One region of the Streptomyces sp. NPDC052721 genome, then DNA from elsewhere that is predicted to be linked to it. Evidence: riboswitches for the same ligand, from Rfam matches in the RefSeq annotation. Region 1 holds a riboswitch; the other holds the start of a gene.

Region 1 (7,553 bases):
CGGCCGGTACGGCGACGACGGCCAGGTCGACATGCCCGTCGATGTCCCGCACCGAGCGGTGCGCGGGCACTCCGTCGACCTCCTTGAGGTCTTCCGGGAACGCCTTGTTCACCGCGTACAGGCGGCCGGGGTAGCCGGCGTCGCGCAGGTTGCCGAGGACGCCGCGGCCCACCCCGCCGGGGGCGCGGCCGACACCGACCACCGCGACGGAGCCGGGCGCGAGGAGCCTGCGTACGGAACGGGCCTCGGCGCGCTGCTCCCGCGCGCGCTGCACGGCGAGGGAGCGGTCGGTGGGTTCGAGGTCGAACTCCAGGCGGACGACGCCGTCCTCGAAGCTGCGCTTCTGGGTGTAGCCGGCGTCCGTGAAGACCTTGATCATCTTGGTGTTGGCGGGCAGCACCTCGGCGGCGAAGCGGCGGATGCCCCGCTCGCGGGCGACGGCCGCGATGTGCTCCAGCAGGGCGGAGGCGACCCCGCGGCCCTGGTGGGCGTCCTGCACCAGGAAGGCGACCTCGGCCTCGTCGGCGGGCGCGGACGCGGGCATGCCGTCGGTACCGATGCGGTCATAGCGTACGGTGGCGATGAACTCGCCGCCGATGGTGGCCGCGAGTCCCACCCGGTCCACAAAGTCGTGGTGCGTGAAGCGGTGGACGTCCTTGGCGGAGAGCCGTGGGTACGGCGCGAAGAAGCGGTAGTACTTCGACTCGTCCGAGACCTGCTCGTAGAAACTGACCAGGCGGTCGGCGTCATCAACGGTGATGGGCCTGATGCGCGCGGTGCCACCGTCGCGCAGCACCACGTCCGCCTCCCAGTGGGCGGGGTACTGGTGCCGGTCCTGCCGGTCCGCCGAGGTCTGCATGGGCCCCAGAGTACGGCTCGCGTCCGACAACGGCGCGAGGCAGTCTGTGGAGGACGGGAAGCCGGACCGAGGCCGCGGTCCGGTGCCACACCGGAGCGGACGCAGGTCCGCTCCGGACGCGCTTCACGATATGGGAAACTGGTCTAGACAACCCTGAACACCGAAGGGCAGCAACACATGGCTGAGCGCCGCGTCAACGTCGGCTGGGCCGAGGGCCTCCACGCCCGCCCCGCCTCCATCTTCGTCCGAGCCGCCACGGCCGCAGGCGTCCCGGTGACGATCGCCAAGGCCGGGGGCAACCCCGTCAACGCGGCCTCCATGCTGGCCGTCCTGGGCCTGGGCGCCCAGGGTGGCGAGGAGATCGTCCTCGCCTCCGACGCCGAGGGCGCCGACGCCGCCCTGGACCGTCTGGCCAAGCTGGTCTCCGAGGGCCTGGAAGAGCTGCCCGAGACCGTCTGAGCGACCACCGCACAGAGCGCCGGAGCCGCGTTCGCCTTTCCGGGCGGCGCGGCTTCGCCGTTTGCGGGCGCGCTCGATCCGATGTGCCGTCGATTTACCGCCCGCCGCCGCCCGGAGAGCTCCGGCGAATTACGACAGGATGAATTCGGGCAGCAGGAAATACCCGGCCCGGAATAACTCTTCTTTGTATACGGTGCGCTTGTTAATGTCGCGGGCCCGACATGTTTACTGCATGTTGCGAAGTCCTCACGCGCTCCGCGGCGGGGGAAAAGCCCAGCCGGTGCGCGCCCGTCGCACGCTCGGCGTGCAGCGCGGTGAGCGCCCGGGCGCGCTCGGCGTCGCCGCGCGCCACCGCGTCCACGATGGCACCGTGCTCCGTCCAGGACTCCACCGGACTGGCCGGCGCCTCCACCGTGTACATCCAGGCGATCTTGTGCCGCAGCTGGGTGAGCATCGAGGTCAGCGAGGTGCTGCCGGAGGCCTGGGCGAGCGTCTCGTGGAACCAGCCGCCCAGCGACCGCAGATCCTCGTTGCTGCCTCTGCGGGCCCTCTCCTGACCCAGCCGGACCAGACCGCGCAGCACCTTCAGATGCGCCTCGGTGCGCCGCTGGGCGGCCCGGGCGGCGCCCAGCGGCTCCAGCAGCGTCCGCATCTCCAGCAGGTCGGCGGCCTCCTGCTCGGTCGGCTCGGCCACGCACGCGCCCGCGTGCCGGCGCGTCACCACGAAGCCCTCGGCCTCCAGGGTGCGCAGGGCCTCGCGGACGGGGACGCGCGAGACGCCGTAGCGGCGGGCCAGGACTTCCTCGGTGAGGCGGCTGCCGCGCTCGTAGACACCCGCGACGATGTCGTCCCGGATGGCCGTGCACACCGAGTGCGCCGGAATACGCATGACCGACCTCCGTCTTAATCCCCGTGAAACGTCGACGATGGACGCGTGTTCCGTGACTCTATTCCAATGAGCCGGAATTTCCGACGGCGGGCCCTAATCCATGGCTATTTTTTGGACAGCGGATCCGGCGGACACCATGAAAAACGGCGAAAGCCCCGGCTCGGTGAGCCGGGGCCTCGGACAGTCGTGCGGTCGGTGTCAGACGTTCACGCCGTGCTTGCGGAGGTAGGCGACGGGGTCGACGTCGGAGCCGTACTCGGGGGTCGTGCGCGCCTCGAAGTGGAGGTGCGGGCCGGTGACGTTGCCGGTGGCGCCGGACAGGCCGATCTGCTGGCCCGGGACGACCTTCTGGCCCACCGTGACCCCGATGGACGACAGGTGTCCGTACTGGGTGTACATGCCGTCGGCCATGCGGATCACGACCTGGTTGCCGTACGCGCCGCCCCAGCCCGCGGAGACGACCGTGCCGGAGCCCACCGCGTGGACGGCCGTGCCGCTGGCCGCGTGGAAGTCGATGCCGGTGTGCGCACCGGAGGACCACAGGGAGCTGCCGGCCTGGTAGGCGGTGGAGACGTACGAGTGGGCGATCGGGGCGACGAAGGCGTTCAGCCGCTTGCGCTCCGCCTCGCGGGCGGCCCGGGCCTTGGCGGCGCGGATCTCCTCCGCTCGCTCGGCCGCCGCCTTCGCCGCGGCCTCCTCGGCCGCCCTCTGCTCGGCGGCCTGCTGCTGCGCGGCGGCCTGCGCGCCGATCTCGTCGGCGACGTCCTCGGACGCGGCGACGACCGGGGTGAGGCCGGTCTGCTCCGTGGAGTTCTCGGCGGCGAGCGCCGGGGAGGCGGCGAGGGTGCCGATCACACCGGTGGTGGTGAGGGCCGCGACGCCGGCCGCCTGAACGGTGGTCCGCTTGACCCGGCCGGGCTTGCGGTGCTTCCCGGTGGCGCACATGAACGCCATGAAGTGGCTGGTCCTTTCCTTCCCTCTCGCCTACCGGGTTAGCTGACGGGTTCGGAGCAGGAAGGTCTCCTACGAGCCCCCTCGCGGTCGCGCGGGCGCCCGATTCACCCCAGGGACGGTGGGTCCCCGGCTCCCCTGGCTCGCGCCGTACGGGGACTCGGCGATGACTGTCCGGTGCCGCGGATGCGGCGCACTGCCTGACGAACAGCCCGGACGAAGCTACGCAAGCACGCTGTCAATCCTCAAACGCATCCCGGCTTTTGTAGCGCATCCCACAGGGCAGACAGGCAACCTCCGCCCCAAAACGGGCACCGGGGGTCGGAGTGGAACACCATGGGGCCCTGACGACCTGTAGGTCGCCAGGGCCCCACGCGCGCGTGCCGTCATCCGGCCGCCGTCACGGTCGCGTCTACTCGGCCGCCACCACGGTCACTTCACCGATGCCCAGCGCCTCCACCGGCGCCTTGATCTGCGACGCGTCACCGACGAGGACGGTCACCAGGCGGTCCACCGGGAAGGCGTTCACGACCGCCGCGGTGGCCTCCACCGTGCCCGTGGCCGCCAGCTGCTGGTACAGCGTCGCCTGGAAGTCGTCGGGCAGGTGCTGCTCGACCTGGTCCGCCAGCGTGCTCGCGACGGCCGCCGCGGTCTCGTACTTCAGCGGCGCCACACCGACCAGGTTCTGCACGGCGACGTCCCGCTCGGCGTCGGTCAGGCCGTCCGCCGCGACCGTGCGCAGCACCTTCCACAGATCGTCCAGCGCCGGGCCGGTGTTCGGGGTGTCCACGGAGCCGCTGATGGCGAGCATCGCCGCGCCCGTGCCGTCCGGCGCGGACCGCAGGACCTGCCCGAAGGCCCGCACGCCGTAGGTGTAGCCCTTCTCCTCGCGCAGCACGCGGTCCAGGCGGGAGGTGAGGGTGCCGCCGAGGCAGTACGTGCCGAGCACCTGGGCGGGCCACACCCGGTCGTGCCGGTCGGGACCGATGCGGCCGATGAGCAGCTGCGTCTGGACCGCGCCGGGCCGGTCCACGATGACCACGCGCCCGGTGTCGTCGGCGGTCACCGGCGGCACCGGCCGGGGCTCGCCCGGGGTGCCGGTCCACGCGCCCAGGGTGTCGCCCAGCAGCGCGTCCAGGTCGGCGCCGGTCAGGTCGCCGACGACGACGACGGTGGCCGTGGCGGGCCGCACATGACGGTCGTAGAAGGCGCGTACGGCCGCCTCGTCGATCTTCTCGACCGTCTCCTCGGTGCCCTGGCGCGGACGGGACATGCGCGAGGTCGCCGGGAACAGCTCCTTGGAGAGTTCCTTGGCGGCCCGGCGGGAGGGGTTGGCCAGCTCGTGCGGGATCTCGTCCAGGCGGTTGCGGACCAGCCGCTCGACCTCGCTCGCGGCGAAGGCGGGCGCGCGCAGGGCGTCGGCGAGCAGGCCGAGGCCCTTGGCCAGGCGGGAGGCCGGGACCTCCAGGCTGAGCCGGACACCGGGGTGGTCGGCGTGCGCGTCGAGGGTGGCGCCCGCGCGCTCCAGCTCGGCGGCGAACTCCTCGGCGGAGTGCTTGTCGGTGCCCTCGGAGAAGGCCCGCGCCATGATCGTGGCGACGCCGTCCAGGCCGGCCGGCTCGGCGTCCAGCGGCGCGTCCAGCAGCACCTCGACGGCGACGACCTGCTGGCCCGGGCGGTGGCAGCGCAGCACGGTCAAGCCGTTGTCGAGCGTGCCGCGCTCGGGCGCCGGGAACGCCCACGGCCTGGCCTCGCCGGGCTGCGGCTGGGGGTGGAAGTCCATGGTGGCGAGCTCGGTCACTTGGCCGTCTCCTCGTTCTCGTTGCCGGCCTCTACGGTCGCTTCCTGCTCCGGGTCCTCGGGGACCCCGGCGTCCGGGACGGCCTCCGGGGACTTCGGCTCGTAGACGAGGACCGCGCGGTTGTCGGGCCGCAGGCGGGCCTTGGCGACCTCCTGGACCTCCTGCGGGGTGACCTCGAGGACGCGCTTGACGGCGGTCAGGGCGAGCTGCGGGTCGCCGAACAGGACCGCGTACCGGCACAGTTCGTCGGCGCGGCCGGCGACCGTGCCGAGCCGGTCCAGCCACTCGCGCTCCAGCTGGGCCTGGGCGCGCTCCATCTCCTCGGGCGTGGGGCCCTCCGCGGCGAACCGGGCCAGCTCCTCGTCGATGGCGGCCTCGATGACCGGCACCTCGACGTCACCGGAGGTCTTCACGTCCAGCCAGCCCATGGAGGGCGCGCCGGCCAGGCGCAGCAGGCCGAAGCCGGCCGCGACGGCCGTCCGGTCCCGGCGCACCAGCCGGTTGTACAGGCGGGAGGACTCGCCGCCGCCCAGGATGGTCAGGGCGAGGTCGGCCGCGTCGCACGCGCGCGTGCCGTCGTGCGGGAGCCGGTAGGCGGCCATCAGGGCGCGCGCCGGGACCTCCTCCACGAGGACCTCGCGCAGCTGCTCGCCGATGATGTCCGGCAGCGAGCCGTCGCGGGGGGCGGGCTTGCCGTCGTGGGACGGGATGGAGCCGAAGTACTTCTCGATCCAGGCCAGGGTCTGCTGCGGATCGATGTCGCCGACCACGGAGAGCACCGCGTTGTTCGGCGCGTAGTAGGTGCGGAAGAACTGGCGGGCGTCCTCCAGGGTGGCCGCGTCCAGGTCCGCCATGGAGCCGATCGGCGTGTGGTGGTAAGGGTGGCCCTCCGGGTAGGAGAGCGCGGTCAGCTTCTCGAAGGCGGTGCCGTAGGGCACGTTGTCGTAGCGCTGGCGGCGCTCGTTCTTGACGACGTCCCGCTGGTTCTCCATGGACTCGTCGTCCAGGGCGGCCAGCAGCGAGCCCATGCGGTCGGCCTCCAGCCAGAGCGCCAGCTCCAGCTGGTGGGCGGGCATGGTCTCGAAGTAGTTGGTGCGCTCGAAGCTCGTCGTGCCGTTCAGCGAGCCGCCGGCGCCCTGCACCAGTTCGAAGTGGCCGTTGCCCTTGACCTGCGCGGAGCCCTGGAACATCAGGTGCTCGAAGAGGTGGGCCAGGCCGGTACGCCCCTTGACTTCGTGGCGGGAGCCGACGTCGTACCAGAGGCAGACCGCCGCCACCGGGGTCAGGTGGTCCTCGGAGAGCACCACGCGCAGACCGTTGGCCAGGCGGTGCTCGGTCGCTGTCAGGCCCCCGGAGCCTGCCTCGGCTGTGGTCGTGTGACCCATGGGCATGTACGTCCCTTCGCGAGCGGAGGCGGTTGATGGAAACCGCGGTTTTCCTGCCGTTCCTGCCACTGTATGCAAAGCGTGCGGGGCCTCGGCGAAGTTCCCGCGGGACGTACGCCCACAGCGGATATCGCGATCCCCCGGGACCCGGCCCCGGCTCCCGGCAGGCCCTCCGGAACCGGGTCGTGGCACGGGTTGTCAGTGTGTCGGTCCACAATGGTCGGCGTCAGTTCCGTCCATCCTTTCAGCAAGGAGCCGGCAGCGATGGCCCGCCGCAGCACGAAGACCCCGCCGCCCGACGATTCGTTCGAGGAGAGGATCCTCGACATCGACGTCGTGGACGAGATGCGTGGCTCCTACCTGGAGTACGCGTACTCGGTCATCTACTCGCGCGCCCTGCCGGACGCCCGTGACGGCCTGAAGCCGGTGCACCGCCGGATCGTGTACCAGATGAACGAGATGGGCCTGCGCCCCGAGCGCGGCTACGTGAAGTGCGCGCGTGTGGTCGGCGAGGTCATGGGCAAGCTGCACCCGCACGGCGACGCGTCGATCTACGACGCCCTGGTGCGCATGGCGCAGCCCTTCTCCATGCGCGTGCCGCTGGTCGACGGCCACGGCAACTTCGGCTCGCTGGGCAACGACGACCCGCCGGCCGCCATGCGGTACACCGAGTGCCGGATGGCCGAGGCCACGAGCCTGATGACCGAGTCGATCGACGAGGACACGGTCGACTTCGCGCCGAACTACGACGGCCAGGAGCAGGAGCCGGTGGCGCTGCCCGCCGCCTTCCCGAACCTGCTGGTCAACGGCTCCTCGGGCATCGCGGTCGGCATGGCGACGAACATGCCGCCGCACAACCTGCGCGAGGTCATCGCCGCCGCCCGCCACCTGATCCGGAACCCGAACGCGGACCTGGACGCGCTGATGAAGCACGTCCCGGGCCCGGACCTGCCCACCGGCGGCCGGATCGTCGGCCTGGACGGCATCCGGGACGCGTACGCGACCGGCCGTGGCACCTTCAAGATGCGCGCGACGGTCTCGGTCGAGCCCGTGACCGCCCGTCGCAAGGGCCTGGTGGTCACCGAGCTGCCGTTCACGGTCGGCCCCGAGAAGGTCATCGCGAAGATCAAGGACCTGGTCAACGCGAAGAAGGTCCAGGGCATCGCCGACGTCAAGGACCTCACCGACCGCGAGCACGGCCTGCGCCTG
Region 2 (7,553 bases), on a different contig from region 1:
ATGAGGAGGGGTATGTCCATGTCCCGACCGTCCGCCCGCCATGTCCTGCCCGAGTTCACCGAGCGCACCGGGAGCGCCGTACGCACCCTCGATCCGTACGCGAAGCTCTTCGAGGACCGGATCGTCTTCCTCGGCACGCCGGTCGACAACGCGGCCGCGAACGACGTCACGGCGCAGCTGATGTACCTGGAGCACACGGCGCCGGACCGGGACATCACGCTGTACGTCAACTCGCCGGGCGGCTCGTTCGACGCCATGGCGGCGATCTACGACACGATGCAGTACGTCAGTTGTGACGTGGTGACGTACTGCCTGGGCCAGGCCGGCGCCTCGGCCGCGGTGCTGCTCGCGGCCGGCGCTCCGGGCAAGAGGTTCACGCTGCCCGGCGCCCGCATGGTGATCGAGCAGCCCGCACTGCCCGAGCCGGTGCGCGGACAGCCCAGTGACCTGCTCATCCAGGCGGACGAGTTGACCCGGATCCGCTCGACGCTCGCGGAGATGCTCGCGCGGCACACAGGGCGCACGGCCGGGCAGGTCCACGAGGATCTGGAGCGCGACCTGATCCTCGACGCCGCCGGGGCGGTCGCCTACGGTCTGGTGGACGGCATCGTGCCGAGCCGCCGGGACACGCCCGGCGCACCGGACGCGAGGTGAGCCGCTCATGCTGCCGGACCTCCCGCCCCTGCCCGCGCTGACCCGCGCGGAGGGCGAGTTGATCGACCGTTACCTGGAGGCGGTCGACCTGCTGGGCCGCATCAACCCGGCCCGGCCCGGGGACACCTACCGCGGGCTGCGCGCGGCCCAGGCCCTGGTGCGCAAGGCGGCAGAGCTGCGCGACGCGCTCGCGCTGATGCACCAGCGGGGCGAGACGGAGCTGCACGGGGACACGCTGGCACGGGCGTTGCGGGTGCTGGACGGTGAGCGCCGGGCCGCTCGCGTCACGCTCCCGCCGGACGGCGTCGGCTGAGGCGGACGCTCCTTGCGGTCCGGGGGCCCGCGCGTCGACACGCGCCGTCCGGAAGGGACTTGAAACGGTCCGAACGACGTACCGCCGACCGGTGTACATCCAGATCGTTTCGCGGGCCTGCCGAGTTGCGCGGCACGCGACCACACGAGCCGCCTGAAGACGCTTCGCCCCAGGTCGGGGGCTACGTCCGGGATCTGACGGACGCTCGAACAGAGCAGTGTCCACCCGAACGGGTGAGTGGTGAGTAACGCCACAAATCCCCGATTCCGTTGGGATTTTCGGACAGTCGTGAGCCAAGATCCCTGTCTGACGACAAGCCCCCGCCACCGCGGCGGGGCGATCCGGGCGGACGCCGAGTCCTGCCGCCGCCCGGATGACCGGTCGACGGAGTGGATCGGCAGGAGTGGAGGACCCAAGCAAGGCGGGTCGCCGGAACTGATGTTCGTCTGTACGACACGGACGGGCGTCGGCTCCGGGCAACCCTTGGGGTGAAGCCGCGGCAACGCGGCCGGGCTACTTCGCCAGCCCGAATCCGACAGGTCATCCTTCACAGGCGGCTGACGAAGGGTTGCGCATGACTGCGCTCAATCGTGTCCCGTCGCTGATGGCCCGGGCCGGCACGGCCTCGGCTCTGACCCTTGCCGCCGTGGGCGGCTCGATCGCGGTGCCCGGCCTCGCCACCGACGCCTCCGCCGCGACCATGGCGACGAAAGCACTCAAGGTCGCGGCCTCGAAGAAGGGCGCCCCCTACGCGTGGGGAGCCACCGGGCCGCGCAGGTTCGACTGCTCGGGGCTGACGCTCTACTCCTACAAGAAGGCCGGCAAGAAGCTGCCGCGCACCGCCGCCCAGCAGTACAACAAGACGCACCACATCTCCGCCAGGAGCCGCAAGGCGGGCGACCTGGTGTTCTTCCACTCGGGTTCTTACGTCTACCACGTCGGCATCTACGCCGGTCACGGCAAGATCTGGCACGCCCCGAAGACCGGGGACGTGGTGAAGCTCGAGAAGATCTGGACGAGGAGCGTCTGGTACGGCCGGGTCAGCTGACCCGCCGTCAGGCAAGGAGCGACTCCAGCAGCAGGGCCGCTCCCAGCGCCGTCAGCGCCACCCCCGGTGCCGCCTGCAGCCCACGGGCGGCCCGGGGCCGGCGCAGCCACCTGCCGGAGCGGACGGGTGGTCCCGGCCGCGGCATTCTCCGGCGCCTGGACGGTCCCGGCGTGGCCACCGGCCGAACTGGAGCGGGCCCGGCACGAACTGGCCTGGCTGACCGGGCTCACCGGGGGCGCACAGCGGCTCGGCGCCTTCCCGGCCGCCGGGGTGCGTCTGCTGCCGCCGCCGGGGTTACGCGGTGGCGGCGCCGGGGTTACCGCGGTGGCGGCGCCTGCGAGGGTGATTTGACACTCACTCATGCCTGTCACTCGGCCACAGCCATCCTGGTGCCGACGCCGGTACCGTCTGGAGCCGGTCGCGGTGGAGGAGCTGGTCCCGGTGATCGCCTCGGGACACGCGCGTCCCAGCCCCTCGTCGCGGCTGCCGCCGCCGCGCGCTGGTCAGTGCCGGTTGGGGGTGGCCGTCGTACCGGAGATGGTGGCGCGGACCGCGACCACGCCCGTCGCGGTGCGGCCTCTGGAGGGCAGGCGGCTGCGCCGTACGATCCCGGTGGCGTACCGCGCGGAGGAGAGGGCCGCTGCGGTGGACGCCTTCCGGGCGCTGCTGCGGGAAGCGTTCGGGCGGGCGCATCTGACTGGGGGCGCCGGCGGGCCGGGCGTGGCCGAGCCGTGGGCCACGCGTGTCCGCCGTGCGCCGCTTGCCCGGTCCAGGAACGCCTCGGCCCCGTCCGGGAGGGCTACGGCTCCTGCTGGCCCGCCGGTACCGGGGCCGCCGGGATCGTCCAGGGGAGTTCGATCGAGACCGTCTTGCCGCCCTCTCGCGTGGGGCGGATGCGGAGTCTGCCGCCGCACTCCGCGGTGAGCCAGCGGATGATGACCATGCCGCGGCCGTTGTCCTGCTGGACGGCGGCGGGCAGTCTCTTCGGGAAGCGGGGGTGGCTGTCCGTGACACCGATGCGCAGATGTTCGTCATGGTGCAGCGCGATGTCGACCGTGAAGGTGGGTGACTGGCCGAAGGTGTGCTGTACGGCGTTCGTGGCGAGTTCGGAGACGATGAGGCGCACGGTGTCGGCGACGTCGGTGTCGGACGGCAGGCCCCACTCCGCCAGCGTGCCCACGACGTAGGAGCGGGCCGCGGAGACCGAGGCTGGATCGCTCGGCAGAGTGACGGATGCTTCCAGGTGGTCTGCCATGGCGACGTCGTCCCTTTCCCACGGGGCCGTGGTCCGACAAGTGGCGGAGGGTTCGAGTACGGTCCCGGACTGGTGCTTGTTCGCCAGACTGCCACCAACGGGCCGGTCACGGGGAGCGATCCACCAAGATATGCATATATCTGTCGCTCGAAGCGGTGAACTCTGCGACGCGAGACCGTATGTGGGCGGCCCGGAAGGAGTAAGGAGGAGCCCATGCAGAACGGTCCGGCGGTGCGCCGCCGCAAACTGGGCGCCGAACTGCGCATGCTGCGTACCGGTGCGGGGCTCACGAGCGGTGAGGCCGCCCGGCTGGTCGGCTGGCACCAGTCGAAGGTGAGCCGCATCGAGACCGGCGCCAGCGGTGTGAAACCGGCCGATCTGCGGTTACTGCTCGACGCCTATCAGGTGCGGGACACGCAGCTGCGCGAGTTGCTGCTGATGCTGGCGGGGTCGGAGGACGCGGGCGGCCGGCACCGCTGGTGGCACGCCTACCGCGGGGTGCTGCCGCCCACCTACCGGGACTTCATCAGCCTGGAGTCACAGGCGAGCGCGATGCGCACCCTGGAGACGACCGTGGTGCCGGGTCTGCTCCAGACGCCGGAGTACGCCCGCGCGGTCACCCGGGCGGCCGTGAAGGACCTGGACGAGGACCGCCTGGACACGCTGGTGGAGGTGCGCCTGGCCCGGCAGGACGTGCTGCGTTCCGACCCTCCGCTGGTGCTGAGCGCCGTACTGGACGAGGCGGTGCTGCGCCGCGAGGTCGGCGGTCCGGGGGTGATGGCCCGGCAGCTGGAACGGCTGATGGATGCCGCCCGGCTGCCCCAGGTACGGCTCCAGGTGCTGCCGTTCGCGGCGGGGGCGCATGTCGGACTCACCGGGCCTTTCGTTATCTTCTCATTTCCGAGCACTTCTGATCTGGACGTGGTTGTTCTCGACCAGTTGACGAGTAGCCTCTACCTGGAGCGGAAAGAAGACCTCATGGCCTACTCCGAGGCCTTCGACACCCTTCAGTTGCACGCCCTTTCCCCCAAGGAATCGTTGGACTACATCGCCGGGATAGGTGACGGCGCGTAAGGAGGCAACCATGTCAGCTCTGCCTCGGAACGTCCCTGCCAGTACCGACCTGCACCCCGTGCGCTGGCTGCGCAGCAGCTACAGCACGGGAGCCAACAACTGCGTGGAGACGGCCCGGCCGCGCTCCGGCCCCGCGGCCGGACTGCTCGCCGTGCGCGACTCGAAGAACCCCGCCGGACCCGCGCTGCTCTTCTCCGCCGGCAGCTGGGCGGAGTTCGTCACCACGCTCTGATCAGACATCAGCACGTCTGATCAGAGGTCAGCAAGCTCAGAGCAGAACCAATCACCCGTTGCTCACCCTCGTGCGACGCACGGCCGTGTACGCCGACTCATGGTCGTGTTTCGCCGATGACACGTACAGCGCGTTCGATCTCCGCCCCGGAGAGGTCAGCCCGGGCGGTCAGCCTCAGCCGGGAGATGCCGTCGGGCACGGAGGGGGGACGGAAACAGCCCACGGCCAGGCCTGCCGTACGGCAGTCGGCCGCCCAGCGCACCGCCTGCTCCGGGGACGGAGCCCGCACGGAGACCACCGCGGCGTCCGGACGCACCGCTTCCAGACCCGCGGCGGTCAGCCGTGCGTACAGCTCCGCGGCCACCTCGCGGGCCCGTGCCGCCCGTTCGGGCTCACGCTCCAGCAGCCGCAGCGCGGCCAGCGCGGCACCGGCCGCCGCCGGCGCCAGGCCGGTGTCGAAGATGAACGTCCGGGCCGCGTTGACCAGGTGGTCGATCACCCGGGCAGGGCCGAGCACCACCCCGCCCTGGCTGCCCAGCGACTTGGACAAGGTGGCCGTGACGACCACGTCCCCGGCGCCCGCGAGCCCGGCCGCGTACGGCGCGCCCCGGCCGCCCTCGCCCAGCACGCCGAGCCCGTGGGCGTCGTCCACGACCAGTCCCGCGCCGTGCTCCCGGCACGCCTCGGCCAGCGCGGTCAGCGGTGCCCGGTCCCCGTCGACGGAGAACACCGTGTCGGAGACGACGATCGCCGCTCCCCCGTGCGTCGCCAGGGCCTTGCGCACGGCCTCCGGATCGGCGTGGCCGACGACCTGCGTCTCGCCCCGGGCGAGCCGGCAGCCGTCGATGAGGGAGGCGTGGTTGCCCGCGTCGGACACGATCAGCGAGCCGTGCGGGCCGAGCGCGGTGACCGCGGCGAGGTTGGCGGCGTACCCGGAGGAGAACACCAGGGCCGCCTCGAACCCGCAGAACGCGGCCAGCGCCCGCTCCAGTTCGGTGTGCAGGGCGGTGGTACCGGTGACCAGCCGGGAGCCGGTGGCGCCGCCGCCCCAGGTCCGGGCGGCCTCGGCCGCTCCCTCGACGACCTCCGGATGGCGGGTCAGCCCCAGGTAGTCGTTGCTCGCCAGATCCAGCAGCGGCGCGTCGGCGGGGCGCGGACGCAGGGTGCGGACGAGTCCGGCGCGGCGGCGCGCCTCGGCCTGCTCGTCGATCCAGCCGAACACCATGGGTCCTCCGGTGCTTTTGTAGGTAGCGGACAGACCCTAGCGGTACGACCAGCCGCCCAGGGTGTGGCAATACCCACACGGTGAACCTGCTCCGTTGTGCGAAGTCTCCTTGGCCCGGGGCGGTCCCGTAGGACAGGATCAGGCCTCATGGACCTGCTGAACACGCTGGTGGACAAGGGGCTTCGGCGCGAGCTGCCGACCCGCGAGGAAGCGCTCGCCGTGCTGGCCACCTCCGATGACGACCTGCTCGACGTGGTGGCCGCGGCCGGCAAGGTGCGCCGGCACTGGTTCGGGCGCCGGGTGAAACTCAACTATCTGGTGAACCTCAAGTCGGGCCTGTGCCCGGAGGACTGCTCGTACTGCTCCCAGCGGCTCGGCTCCAAGGCCGACATCCTGAAGTACACCTGGCTCAAGCCGGACGAGGCCTCCCAGGCCGCCGCCGCGGGCCTCGCGGGCGGCGCCAAGCGGGTCTGTCTGGTGGCCAGCGGGCGCGGCCCGACGGACCGGGACGTGGACCGGGTCTCGGAGACCATCAAAGCGATCAAGGAGCAGAACGAGGGCGTCGAGGTGTGCGCCTGCCTCGGCCTGCTCTCCGACGGCCAGGCCGAACGGCTGCGCGCGGCCGGCGCGGACGCGTACAACCACAACCTCAACACCTCGGAGTCCACGTACGGGGACATCACCACCACCCACACGTACGCCGACCGGGTGGACACGGTGCACAAGGCGCACGCGGCCGGCCTGTCCGCGTGCTCGGGTCTGATCGCCGGCATGGGCGAGAGCGACGAGGACCTGGTCGACGTGGTGTTCTCGCTGCGTGAGCTGGACCCGGACTCGGTTCCGGTGAACTTCCTGATCCCGTTCGAGGGCACCCCGCTGGCCAAGGAGTGGAACCTCACCCCGCAGCGCTGCCTGCGGATCCTCGCGATGGTCCGGTTCGTCTGCCCGGACGTGGAGGTCCGGATCGCGGGCGGCCGTGAGGTCCATCTGCGCACGATGCAGCCGCTGGCACTGCACCTGGCCAACTCCATCTTCCTCGGCGACTACCTGACCAGCGAGGGCCAGGCAGGCAAGGCCGACCTGGAGATGATCGCGGACGCCGGGTTCGAGGTGGAGGGCGCCGACCAGGTGACGCTGCCCGAACACCGGGCGGAGGCCGGGGGCTGCGGGGACACCGGGGGCTGCCACGAGGGCGGCGTCTGCGGGTCGGCACCGGCGGTGGCGGGCGAGCCGCGGACCGACCTGGTGGCGGTGCGCCGCCGGGGCGCCGGCACGGACCTCGCGCCCAATGCCTGAGCTCGGTGTGGCGGAGCTGCTGGAGCTGGACCGGCGGCATGTGTGGCATCCGTACGGCCCGATGCCCGGGCGCGCGGAACCGCTCGTCGTGGAGGCGGCGAGCGGGGTCCGGCTGCGGCTGGCGGACGGGTCCGGCGAGCTGGTCGACGGCATGTCGTCGTGGTGGTCGGCCATCCACGGCTACAACCATCCGGTCCTCAACGAGGCCGTGCGTGACCAGCTGGGGCGGATGAGCCATGTCATGTTCGGCGGACTCACGCACGAGCCCGCCGTCCGGCTCGCGAAGCTCCTTGTCGACATGTCGCCCGACGGCCTGGAGCACGTCTTCCTGGCCGACTCGGGGTCCGTGTCGGTCGAGGTCGCCGTGAAGATGTGCCTCCAGTACTGGCGCTCGCTCGGCCGGCCGGGCAAGCAGCGGCTCCTGACCTGGCGCGGCGGCTACCACGGCGACACGTG

Evidence for each region. Region 1 has a riboswitch for cyclic di-AMP ahead of AB0L21_RS24025 (M23 family metallopeptidase). Riboswitches for the same ligand answer to the same signal wherever they lie in the genome.
Region 2: another riboswitch for cyclic di-AMP. It lies ahead of AB0L21_RS18755 (C40 family peptidase); the one in region 1 lies ahead of AB0L21_RS24025 (M23 family metallopeptidase).

Annotation. Positions count from the first base shown of each region.
Region 1 covers NZ_JBFATL010000026.1:69,761-77,313, reverse strand. The annotation lists gene AB0L21_RS24040 (GNAT family N-acetyltransferase) at 1-859, opposite strand, end outside; gene AB0L21_RS24035 (HPr family phosphocarrier protein) at 1,037-1,318, shown strand; gene AB0L21_RS24030 (GntR family transcriptional regulator) at 1,521-2,207, opposite strand; gene AB0L21_RS24025 (M23 family metallopeptidase) at 2,406-3,161, opposite strand; cyclic di-AMP (ydaO/yuaA leader) riboswitch at 3,174-3,334, opposite strand; gene AB0L21_RS24020 (pitrilysin family protein) at 3,571-4,959, opposite strand; gene AB0L21_RS24015 (pitrilysin family protein) at 4,956-6,350, opposite strand; gene AB0L21_RS24010 (DNA topoisomerase IV subunit A) at 6,609-7,553, shown strand, end outside.
Region 2 covers NZ_JBFATL010000018.1:6,991-14,543, forward strand. The annotation lists gene AB0L21_RS18745 (ATP-dependent Clp protease proteolytic subunit) at 19-654, shown strand; gene AB0L21_RS18750 (hypothetical protein) at 662-967, shown strand; cyclic di-AMP (ydaO/yuaA leader) riboswitch at 1,308-1,538, shown strand; gene AB0L21_RS18755 (C40 family peptidase) at 1,542-2,015, shown strand; partial or broken gene AB0L21_RS18760 (LysE family translocator) at 2,023-2,136, opposite strand; gene AB0L21_RS18765 (ATP-binding protein) at 2,815-3,270, opposite strand; gene AB0L21_RS18770 (helix-turn-helix transcriptional regulator) at 3,484-4,344, shown strand; gene AB0L21_RS18775 (DUF397 domain-containing protein) at 4,355-4,576, shown strand; gene AB0L21_RS18780 (8-amino-7-oxononanoate synthase) at 4,674-5,801, opposite strand; gene bioB (biotin synthase BioB) at 5,949-7,097, shown strand; gene AB0L21_RS18790 (adenosylmethionine--8-amino-7-oxononanoate transaminase) at 7,090-7,553, shown strand, end outside.